2 regions of the Anoxybacillus sp. PDR2 genome follow, and region 1 is predicted to be linked to the other one. Evidence: riboswitches for the same ligand, from Rfam matches in the RefSeq annotation. Region 1 holds a riboswitch; the other holds the start of a gene.
What was found. A riboswitch is a leader RNA that binds a small molecule or an ion and turns the genes downstream of it on or off. The one in region 1 is predicted to bind FMN.
Positions count from the first base shown of each region.

Region 2: another riboswitch for FMN. It lies ahead of GRQ40_RS08465 (ECF transporter S component); the one in region 1 lies ahead of ribD (bifunctional diaminohydroxyphosphoribosylaminopyrimidine deaminase/5-amino-6-(5-phosphoribosylamino)uracil reductase RibD).

Region 1 is NZ_CP047158.1:2,542,275-2,547,641, reverse strand. It holds gene GRQ40_RS12240 (peptidylprolyl isomerase) at 1-381, shown strand, start outside; FMN riboswitch at 921-1,056, shown strand; gene ribD (bifunctional diaminohydroxyphosphoribosylaminopyrimidine deaminase/5-amino-6-(5-phosphoribosylamino)uracil reductase RibD) at 1,345-2,430, shown strand; gene ribE (riboflavin synthase) at 2,445-3,095, shown strand; gene GRQ40_RS12225 (bifunctional 3,4-dihydroxy-2-butanone-4-phosphate synthase/GTP cyclohydrolase II) at 3,115-4,308, shown strand; gene ribE (6,7-dimethyl-8-ribityllumazine synthase) at 4,360-4,824, shown strand; gene GRQ40_RS12215 (GNAT family N-acetyltransferase) at 4,929-5,276, shown strand; gene GRQ40_RS12210 (DUF309 domain-containing protein) at 5,288-5,367, opposite strand, start outside.
Region 2 is NZ_CP047158.1:1,758,333-1,763,699, forward strand. It holds gene GRQ40_RS08440 (RsmF rRNA methyltransferase first C-terminal domain-containing protein) at 1-95, opposite strand, end outside; gene plsY (glycerol-3-phosphate 1-O-acyltransferase PlsY) at 259-843, opposite strand; gene GRQ40_RS08450 (DUF2238 domain-containing protein) at 953-1,573, opposite strand; gene GRQ40_RS08455 (DUF2339 domain-containing protein) at 1,827-2,057, opposite strand; gene pepT (peptidase T) at 2,210-3,442, opposite strand; FMN riboswitch at 3,759-3,893, shown strand; gene GRQ40_RS08465 (ECF transporter S component) at 4,043-4,621, shown strand; gene GRQ40_RS08470 (molybdopterin-dependent oxidoreductase) at 4,660-5,271, opposite strand.

The DNA of each region.
Region 1 (5,367 bases):
TTTCCAAATGAAGCCCCAAAAACAGTGGCAAACTTTGAAAAGTTAGCAAATGAAGGGTTTTATAATGGCTTAACGTTCCATCGCGTCATCCCTGGCTTTGTCAGCCAAGGCGGTTGTCCGCGCGGAAATGGAACCGGCGATGCGGGCTATACGATTCCGTGTGAAACGGACAACAATCCTCATCAGCATAAAGAAGGAGCGATTTCGATGGCGCATCGCGGCCGTGATACAGGAAGCTGCCAATTTTTCATTGTTCATGAGCCGCAGCCGCATTTAGATGGAGTACATACCGTTTTTGGTCAAGTGACGTCAGGAATGGACGCGGTCAAAGCGATGAAAAATGGCGATGTAATGAAAGAAGTTAAGGTGTGGGAAGAGTAAAAGTTTTTACTCGTAGTATTAGTTGGGCATCACGATAAGGATAGGGATACCTCAATATTTGTCTTAGCGTGAACAAGTGATGGCATGATTTCGATGGCCGACGCTTGTTCACGTTTTGGCGTGAACAAGGCAAGTCATAGACTTGCCCTTTTTGGATCGTAGGTTTGTACAAATTGCGGTTTGTTCATATTTATACAGCAAAAGAGCAACCAACCCGATTGTATTGGATACCACCAATACAACTTTATATGGAAGGAAAGTGGTTTTTGAGCGTGAAGTGTTTCCGCTTTGTTTAGAACGACAGGGAAATAGGCTGCTGGGAACGCGCAATTTTTATAGAAGCTTAACAGGATGAACGGTGTTGAGCTTTTTTGAAAGGATGAGGAAACGATGAAGAAAAATTGGATCCTGTTCTTTGCTCTGCTCGGTGTCAGCTTGATTTGGGGGCTTATTTATTGGTTATTCATAGCGAAGTGAGTGCGTGAGCATAGACAAACGATTGGATTGTGATATAATGATAAAAAATTACATAATCGTTTTGTATCCTTCGGGGCAGGGTGTAATTCCCGACCGGCGGTATTGAAACCGATGCGTTTCTAAGCCCGCGAGCCGAAATAGGCACGATCCGGTGCGATTCCGGAGCCGACAGTATAGTCTGGATGGGAGAAGGATCACATAAAGGCAGCACATTGCCGTAAGCGGAGCAGCACCAAAACCGTTTTTCCTTGCACTGTCAATGTGAATGGTAGATGTAGTGCTCCCCATAGTGGAGGTGTTTACTGAAAAAACGGAACAAATATTCGTGTTTGATGTCCGGTTTTGTTTTAGAACGGTGTTGTTCATGAAATGTGCAGCTTTTTTGGCATGCAAAACAAACATGTCAGTTTGTGGTTCTTACATATTTCTGCCCTGGGAGATGCGATTCCTAGGGCTTTCTTTATGGTAAAAAAGGAGGGATGGAACATGCAGAGCGATGAACGGTATATGCGTTTGGCGCTTGAAATGGCTAAAATAGGAAGCGGACAAACCTCTCCGAATCCAGCGGTAGGGGCAGTTGTGGTGAAAAATGGAGAAATCGTCGGTTTGGGCGCCCACTTAAAAGCTGGAGAGCCACATGCTGAGGTTCATGCCATTCGCATGGCGGGAGAAAAAGCCGCTGGTGCGACAGTTTATGTTACGCTTGAACCTTGCAGCCATTTTGGAAAAACGCCTCCATGCGCAGATTTGCTAGTGGAAGCAAAAGTAGCGCGCGTTGTCATCGCTACGACGGATCCAAATCCGCTTGTAGCTGGGAAGGGGATGGAAAGGCTAAAACAGGCAGGAATTGAGGTTGTGCTCGGTACGTTGAAAGAAGAGGCCGATGAGTTAAACCGTGTCTTTTTTCACTATATCACGACAAAAACTCCATTTGTTACATTAAAATACGCAAGCAGCTTAGATGGAAAAATCGCGACGAAAACAGGTGATAGCAAATGGATTACTTCAGAAGCCGCGAGAGAGGATGTGCACCGCTATCGAGCCGCAAATGATGCGATTTTAGTGGGGGTTAATACGATCATGGCTGATAACCCTCATTTAACGACGAGATTACCTGAAGGCGGGAAAAGTCCGATTCGGATTATTCTCGATACAGACTTGCGCACACCGCTTCATGCAAACGTGATATCTAATGATGAAGCGGAAACATGGATGGTTGTCGGCAGTCAAGTATCCAGCGAACGCATGGCCTTATACCAAAGATCGCATGTGCGAGTCATGCAAATGAACCAGCCGCATATCGACATTTGGGAGATGTTGCGCATGCTAGGGGAGCATAAAATTACTTCTCTCTTTGTGGAAGGAGGGTCACGCATTCACGACAGCTTTGTGCGCAGCCGAGCCTTTCAAGAAATTGTTGCCTATTTTGCGCCGAAGTTGATTGGCGGCCATGAAGCGCCTACTCCGGTTGGCGGCACAGGGATTTTGCGCATGGCAGAAGCGGCTGAATTAGCGATTAAGCGCGTTGAAATGGTTGGACCGGATATCAAGGTTATTGCCATACCAAAATAAAGAGGTGGAACATCATGTTTACCGGAATCATTGAAGAAATGGGTACGATTGAACAAATGAATCACTCAGGAGAAGCGATTACGGTTACGATTCGTGCGGAAAAGGTGCTTGAAGATGTCCGATTGGGCGATAGTATGGCGGTTAATGGGGTATGCTTAACAGTAACATCATTTACCGCTCGTTCCTTTACAGTTGATGTGATGCCAGAAACCATTCGAGCCACCTCATTGCGCATGTTGTCAAAAGGGTCAAAAGTCAATCTAGAGCGGGCGATGGGAGCAGGCGGACGGTTTGGCGGCCATTTTGTATCCGGGCATGTTGATGGAGTTGGCGAGATTATCAACAAGAAACCGGTTGCCAACGCTGTGTATTATGAAATTAAAATTCCAAGAGAACTGCGAAGCTATATGATTTTGAAAGGTTCCGTCGCTGTTGACGGGACGAGCTTAACGATTTTTGGATTGACCGATGATACATTTACGATTTCGCTGATTCCGCATACGCGTGCCGAAACGATATTGGGCGATAAGCAAGTTGGCGATATCGTCAATATTGAGTGCGATCTCATTGGCAAATATGTAAAGCAATTTGTAGAAGGAAACAAAGCAGCGAAGGAACAGGGCGCGATTACCCTTGAATTTTTAGAAGAGCATGGATATAAATGAACGGAAAGGTGGGGACGACATGTTCGATACGATCGAAGAAGCCATTTATGAGCTCATGCAAGGAAATGTCATCATTGTTTGTGATGATGAGGATCGAGAAAATGAGGGGGATTTTGTTGCATTAGCTGAAAAAGCGACACCTGAAGTCATTAACTTTATGATTAAATATGGACGTGGGCTTGTCTGCGTACCAATCACAGAAGAGCTGGCAGATAAGTTGGATTTAGTGCCGATGGTCAACCATAATACAGATGCGCACGGAACGGCTTTTACTGTAAGCATCGACCATAAATCAACGACAACAGGAATTAGCGCATATGAGCGTTCCACAACGATTCGGGAGCTTTTGAATCCAAATGCGAAAGCAAGCGACTTTAAACGACCGGGCCACATTTTTCCGCTTGTGGCGAAAAAGGGAGGCGTTTTGCGGCGCGCCGGACATACGGAAGCAGCAGTTGATTTGGCTCGTCTATGCGGGGCAAAGCCAGCCGGTGTCATTTGTGAAATCATTAAGGAAGACGGGGAAATGGCCCGCGTACCGGATTTGCGAAAAATAGCCGATGAATTTGATTTGAAAATGATTACGATTAAAGATTTAATTCAATACCGCAACAAAAAAGAGAAGTTAGTAAAAAGAGAAGTAGAAATTACCTTGCCGACGGAATTTGGCGAGTTTAAAGCGATCGGCTACACAAACTCAGTTGATGGAAAAGAGCATATCGCGCTTGTCAAAGGGGAAGTGATTCCCGATGAACCAATACTTGTCCGCGTTCATTCCGAATGTTTAACCGGAGATGTATTCGGCTCATATCGTTGCGATTGCGGTCCACAGCTTCATGCAGCTTTGCGGCAAATTGAAGAGGCAGGAAGAGGCGTTTTATTGTATATGCGTCAAGAAGGACGCGGAATCGGCTTATTGAACAAACTTCGCGCCTATAAGCTTCAGGAACAAGGATACGATACGGTTGAAGCGAATGAAAAGCTAGGCTTTCCAGCTGATTTGCGCGATTACGGAATTGGCGCTCAAATTTTAAAAGATTTAGGCGTAACGAAAATGCGATTACTTACGAACAACCCGCGCAAAATCGCCGGATTGAAAGGATATGATTTAGAAGTGGTTGAGCGCGTGCCATTGCAATTGCCAACGAAAAAGGAAAATGAGAAATATTTAAAGACGAAATATGAGAAGCTAGGGCACATGCTTCATTTTTGACGGACTAAGCATCATTTTGATTATGATTGAAAAAAATAGGAGGAGATTTGGATGAAAGTAATGGAAGGAAATTTAGTTGGGACAGGATTAAAGATCGGAATTGTGGTTTCTCGTTTTAATGAATTTATCACAAGCAAATTGCTTTCAGGGGCGCTAGATGGCCTTAAACGGCATGGTGTCGACGAAAATGAGGTTGCCGTTGCTTGGGTGCCAGGAGCCTTTGAAATTCCGCTTGTGGCGAAAAAAATGGCGGAATCTAAGCAGTATGATGCAGTCATTGCGCTTGGAACGGTGATTCGCGGTGCAACAAGCCACTATGATTACGTATGCAATGAGGTAGCTAAAGGAATTTCGCACGCATCCTTAACAACCGGGACACCTGTCATTTTTGGCGTATTAACGACCGATACGATCGAGCAAGCGATTGAGAGAGCGGGAACAAAAGCGGGCAATAAAGGCTGGGAAGCTGCTGTAGGCGCGATTGAAATGGCGAACCTGCTTCGCTCTTTTTCATAGAAAGAGTTCACAAGAGAGCAAATAGCGTTTATAATACGTAATGAGAAAACGGCTTTTGCGCTTTTCTGCCGCAGAAAAGTATCGCCAGTAATGAGGGGTTTTTTATGTTAATTCGTTATCGAAAAAACTATGAAAAAATTGCGATGGGGCTTCTGTCGTTTATGCCGACAGAAAAAGACTTGAAAAAGTTGCAGCAAACAATTAAGCAATATGAGACGAGCGACGACTGGCAGCTGTTTTTATGGAAAAAGGAAGAAGACATTCTTGGGAGTATTGGTATTTTATTATCGGGTGAGCATGTAGCGGAAATTCAGCATATTAGCGTGAACCCTTCGCATCGTCATCAAGGGATCGGAAAGCAAATGGTAAAGGCATTAAAAGAATTATATCCGGATCGCGAGTTAAGGGCGAATGAGTATACAGCTGCATTTTTAGACAAGTGTGAGCTGTAGGAAGAGGCGGCCTAGTGTTTAGGCCGTCTCTTTTTTTGCTTGCTTTGCATGCGGGCAGCGATCACATCAGAGCGGTCGCGCAAAGCATGCT
Region 2 (5,367 bases), 780 kb from region 1:
TCTATTTTAAGGGGATTCAAACGAAGCCCGTTCGTTTTGTTTTCTTCATATGTATGAAAGAAGGGAAGCGCTTCTTCCTGTAAGAGTCGATTCATTTTTTCGCGAAATGGCTCCGGTAATTTCAACAAATAAAACTCCTTTCATTGATCTTGTGCGTCTATTGTTTGAAAAAGAACGAATGTGATCATCCCGATCATCCGATCGTCGCAGGATCCGCAAAAGAGGCTGCCCGAGTGAATGGGACAGCCCTGTGAGCATTTATAGCCATTTGATTTTTGGTTCCGTTTTATTTATAATTCGCTTAATGTTGGCGCGATGGCGATAAAAAACAAAGAGAGCGAGCAAAGTAACGCCGATCCTCAGCGGAATGTCATTAGTAAAGAAAATCGTATAAATAATCGCGTAAACTCCCGCCAGCATCGAGGAGAGAGAGACATATTTTGAAAGATATAGTACAAGAAAAAAGACCACTAACAGTGTGAAAAATAAAAATGGCGAATAAAACAGCAAGACTCCCCCCGAAGTAGCAACGGCTTTTCCGCCACGGAATCCGGCGAAAATCGGGTATGTATGTCCAAGCACTGCCAGCGCTCCGGCAATGAGCGGATGAATGTCTACATGAAACAGCACCGGTAAGCTAGCGGCGAGCGTTCCTTTTAAAATATCGCTGATCGTTACAATCAATCCTGCTTTGACACCGAGTACCCGAAACGTATTTGTGCCGCCCAAGTTTCCGCTCCCATGCTCGCGAATATCAATGCCAAACCCGACTTTTCCGACAATGAGCGCGGAGGGAATGGAACCAAGAAGGTAAGCGGCGATTAAAATCAATAGCTTTGTCACCAATCTTCATACACCCTTTACTTGTTCAAATTCATGCATGATTTTATTTTACCATGCATTAAAAAAAACGCCAGATAAGAATTTGGGATTTGTATGAAGCGGGAATGGGCTAAAGGGGTTTTTTTAAAAACCGGTCATGGATTTTTGAAAGGGCCAACCAAGCTAATATGGAGCCGATGAGACAAAACAGCATATCCCATTGTGTATCCCATATGTCACCTTGGGTGCCTAGAAAATCTTGCACTTGCTTTACCTGTTTGGCCAATTGCCCGATTATCCATTCAATGATTTCATACAATGCGGCAATCGCCAGCATCATGCTCATCACAATCAAAAATAGCCATCCGCCTCGTGTCAGCGAGGTTTTCCGTAGTAAAATTTCTCTGAGCACGATGGCAAATAACCCCTTTAAAAAATGACCGAAACGATCATAATGATTGCGTTCTAAATCGAACGTGTCTTTCACCCAATTAAACAAGGGAACGTTGGAATAAACATAATGCCCCCCGATAAACATGCTGATGGCTAAAAGTGAAATAATAGCATATGAAAGGGTGGTCAAGCGAAAGCGGCGATAGAGGAGGATCACAATAAGCAACCCTGCAATAGCAGGACTGACTTCCAGCAGCCATGTTAAATAGCTTGCAGGCTTGACCGCTGACCATATCAATGCGGCAGTCACCAAGAATAGCAAAACGAGATGTTCTTTTAGATGTTGGGATGTAGCCATATCATGCCCTCCTTGCCATCGTATCGTTGCGGCCTGCTCAGTCTAATTTGAAAATGGAACAAAGCGATTCAGAAAAGGAGCGTATGGGATTTTTTCGATCATATGAACGCGGCCAAACAACACGGTGATTCTACAGACCAATGAATGATAGGAGTCAGGCGGCACAACCGCCCTAAATCTAAACGTTAAAAGATTGCGTTAATAGTATGAGAAAAAAGAAAGCCGCTTATGCAGCAAGAAGCGGCTTGTTTGTTTATCGTTTTTGCTGTCTATAAAACAGGCGTGAAATGATGATGCCAATGCTGCCAAGTCCGATGAACAGGATAGAGCGCATCAATAAAGAAACAATCGGCAGATCGATAAATACCAATTTCAGCAATGTTAAAAAAATCAATCCGATTCCTAATAAACGCATCGCTTTTTTGTCGCGAATCGTTCCAAAAACGACACTTCCAGCGGCGAAAGCAGCCCAGCTGAATGACAACAATATTGATTCTTTAAGTAATATAGCCGCGCAGTCTGAGCGAAAAGAGCGACATGCTGTCCCAATCTAAGGCATATATATGGAACGCATAGAAAAAACAAAAGGACATGACCGACGGCCAATGCCCTTTTGTTTTCTTTTTATGTAAGATGTTATGCTTTTTGTTCAAACAGTTTCGCAATTTCGATAATGACTTGCGTTGCTTTGACCATATTATCGACAGAAATATACTCATAACGGCCATGGAAGTTTTCTCCGCCTGTAAAAATATTTGGCGTAGGCAAGCCCATGTAAGAGAGCTGAGAACCGTCAGTGCCGCCGCGGATCGGCGAAACTTTTGGCTCAATGCCGAGGTTTTCCATCGCTTCATATGCAATGTCGACAATTTCTTTCACTGGTTCAATTTTTTCTCTCATATTGTAATACTGATCGTTTATTTCCCATTCGATACGCTCTTTACCATATTTTTCTTGAAACTGTGCAGCCAGTTCCGTTATTTTTGTTTTTCGTGCTTCGAATGCGTTTCGGTCGAAATCGCGGATAATATAGGAAAGAGTGGTTTTTTCGACATCTCCCTGAAAGGATAACAGATGATAAAATCCTTCATAGCCTTCAGTGTGCTCCGGCGCTTCATGAGCTGGCAGCTGGCTATGGAATTCCATGGCCAGTTTGATGGAGTTGACCATTTTGCCTTTAGCCGTACCAGGATGCACGTTTTTTCCTTTAAAGATAATTTTCGCTTGTGCGGCATTAAAGCTTTCATATTCTAGTTCGCCAAGCGGTCCTCCGTCCACTGTATAAGCGTATTTCGCCCGAAAAGCGTCCACATCAAATTTATGCGGACCTCTGCCGATTTCCTCATCCGGTGTAAAAGCGACGCGAATTTCGCCGTGCTTCACTTCTGGATGCTGAATAAGATACGCCATCGCTGTCATAATTTCAGCAATGCCCGCTTTATTGTCGGCTCCTAGCAAGGTCGTTCCATCGGTTGTGATCAAGGTATGTCCTTTGTAGCCAGCGAGTTCAGGAAAATCGGCGGGCGAAAGAACAATAGAAAGCTCGTGATTTAAGATGATATCGCCTCCGTCATAGCTTTCAATCAGTTGTGGATGAACATTTTCCCCCGTAAACTCGGTCGCTGTATCTAAATGTGCCAAAAATCCGATCGTCGGCACTTCTTTCTCTGTATTGGCCGGCAGTGTGGCCATCACATAGCCATTTTGATCAACCGTCACCTCTGTCATGCCGATCGCTTTTAACTCTTCTGCCAGCATATTGGCTAGTTCGAGCTGACCTGGAGTTGAAGGGCACGTGTCGCTGTTCGGATCAGATTGGGTATTCACCTTCACATATCTAGTCAAGCGCTCAATGATTTCTTGTTTCATATCGTCCATCTCCTTATGATTTGCTATCTTTTTCCGATGTTATTTTATCATAAAACGCTTATTTCAAGAAAAATGGAATCTTGATTTAGACCATTGATCATCGGATACAAGCTTTCTGATGCGAATGAGTGACAAGAGCTCTGAACAAGGGCTGTTTCTGAGGCCGAGTAGATGGATTTACGAATGAATGATGTTATCTAGTAGGTCAACCGTGGGAAGCGTATAAAAGCCTTAACGTTAAGAAGCGAAGCTTTATGCATAGACAATATTCAGCAAAACATGTATAGTATAAATGGAATAAATAAAATTTAGATTGATTCATCTTCGGGGCAGGGCGAAATTCCCGACCGGCGGTGATGAAGCGAACAAGCTTCTAAGCCCGCGAGCCGCAAGGCAGGATCCGGTGCAATTCCGGAGCCGACAGTTATAGTCTGGATGGGAGAAGATGAAGGTTTGCCGGCGTTCGGCGGTTGCGCTTGAACGTCTCTTTGCGCATGCCTGCTATCCTCCCTTAAGCGTTTAGGCTTAAGGGGTTTTTTATGATCAGTCGGCAGCCTTCTTCTTGTGAGGATGAGTCACGAGAAGGAGAGGAGAATCACCATGAAAAACATGAACGTATCCGCTTTTGCGGCGATTGGATTGTTCAGCGCCATCGCTTATCTATTGATGCTGCTCAATTTCCCGCTTCCGCCATTTCCTCCTTTTTTGCTTGTTGATTTTAGCGATGTTCCAGCATTAGTCGCTGCTCTAATGTATGGACCGATTGCTGGGATGCTCGTCGAATTATTAAAAAATGTGCTCAACTATTTCCTTGTCGGCAGCGCGACTGGCGTTCCAGTCGGTCATTTTGCGAATTTTATGGCTGGAATAACGTTTATTTTACCGACCTATTATATTTATCGTAAAGCAGCATCAAAACAGGGAATGGTCATCGGTTTGGTGGCTGGCACCATCGTGATGGCAACGGCGATGAGCGTATTGAACTATTATATCTTTCTGCCGGCCTATACCATTTTTCTCGGTTCGCCGGCAATGAGCGCCCCGGAAGCGAAAGCGCTCATTGTTTCCGCGATTTTGCCATTTAATGCCTTAAAAGGCGTGTTTATAACCGTTGTCTTTATGCTTCTTTTTCTCCGGCTTCGTCCATGGCTGCATAAACGAGCGGCAAGCCGCATCTGAGCCGCAAAAAGGCTGCGTTTACGAACGCAGCCTTTTTGTTAAAGCTTCGACAGCGTTGACTCGGAAAACCGCTCCTCTTGAAATGGGTTCGCCGTCATTGAATAACCTCTCTCTTCCCAATAGCCAGGCTCATCTGTTTTCATAAAACGGATGCCGGTCGCCCATTTCGCCCCTTTCCATAAATAAAAAGAAGCGGGGGGAATGAACCTCAGCGGATAGCCGTGCTTTGGCGAGATCTCTTGCCAATCGTGATGAGGGTCCTTCCATCGGTACACAAAAAGCGCATCATCTCCCATGAGAGCATGAAGAGGCAAATTGGCTGAATAGCCGAAGGGATCGCCGTTTAAATATCCATAAACTTTGACATAAGCGACGTCTGGATTCAGCTCGACGAAACGCAAAAATTCGCGAAAAGCAATGCCCTCAAATGTCGTGTCAAACTTGGACCATGTTGTGACGCAATGCATATCAATGGTTGAGATCGTTTTTGGCAATTCCATAACTTGCTGATAAGAAAGAGAAACCTCTTCTTTCACCTCGCCGAATAATGTGAATTTCCATGTAGCCTCATGAAACTCGTATACATCTCCTTCGTGAAGAATCGGCCATTTCTCCGTTGCAAATTGCCCTGGAGGCAGTTGTTTTGTCAATGTTCTGCACCCTTTCTTCCAACATGATATGATTTACCATCATACGGAGATTTGTGAGAAAATGCAATACAAACCGGAAGGAAACTGGCAAATGAT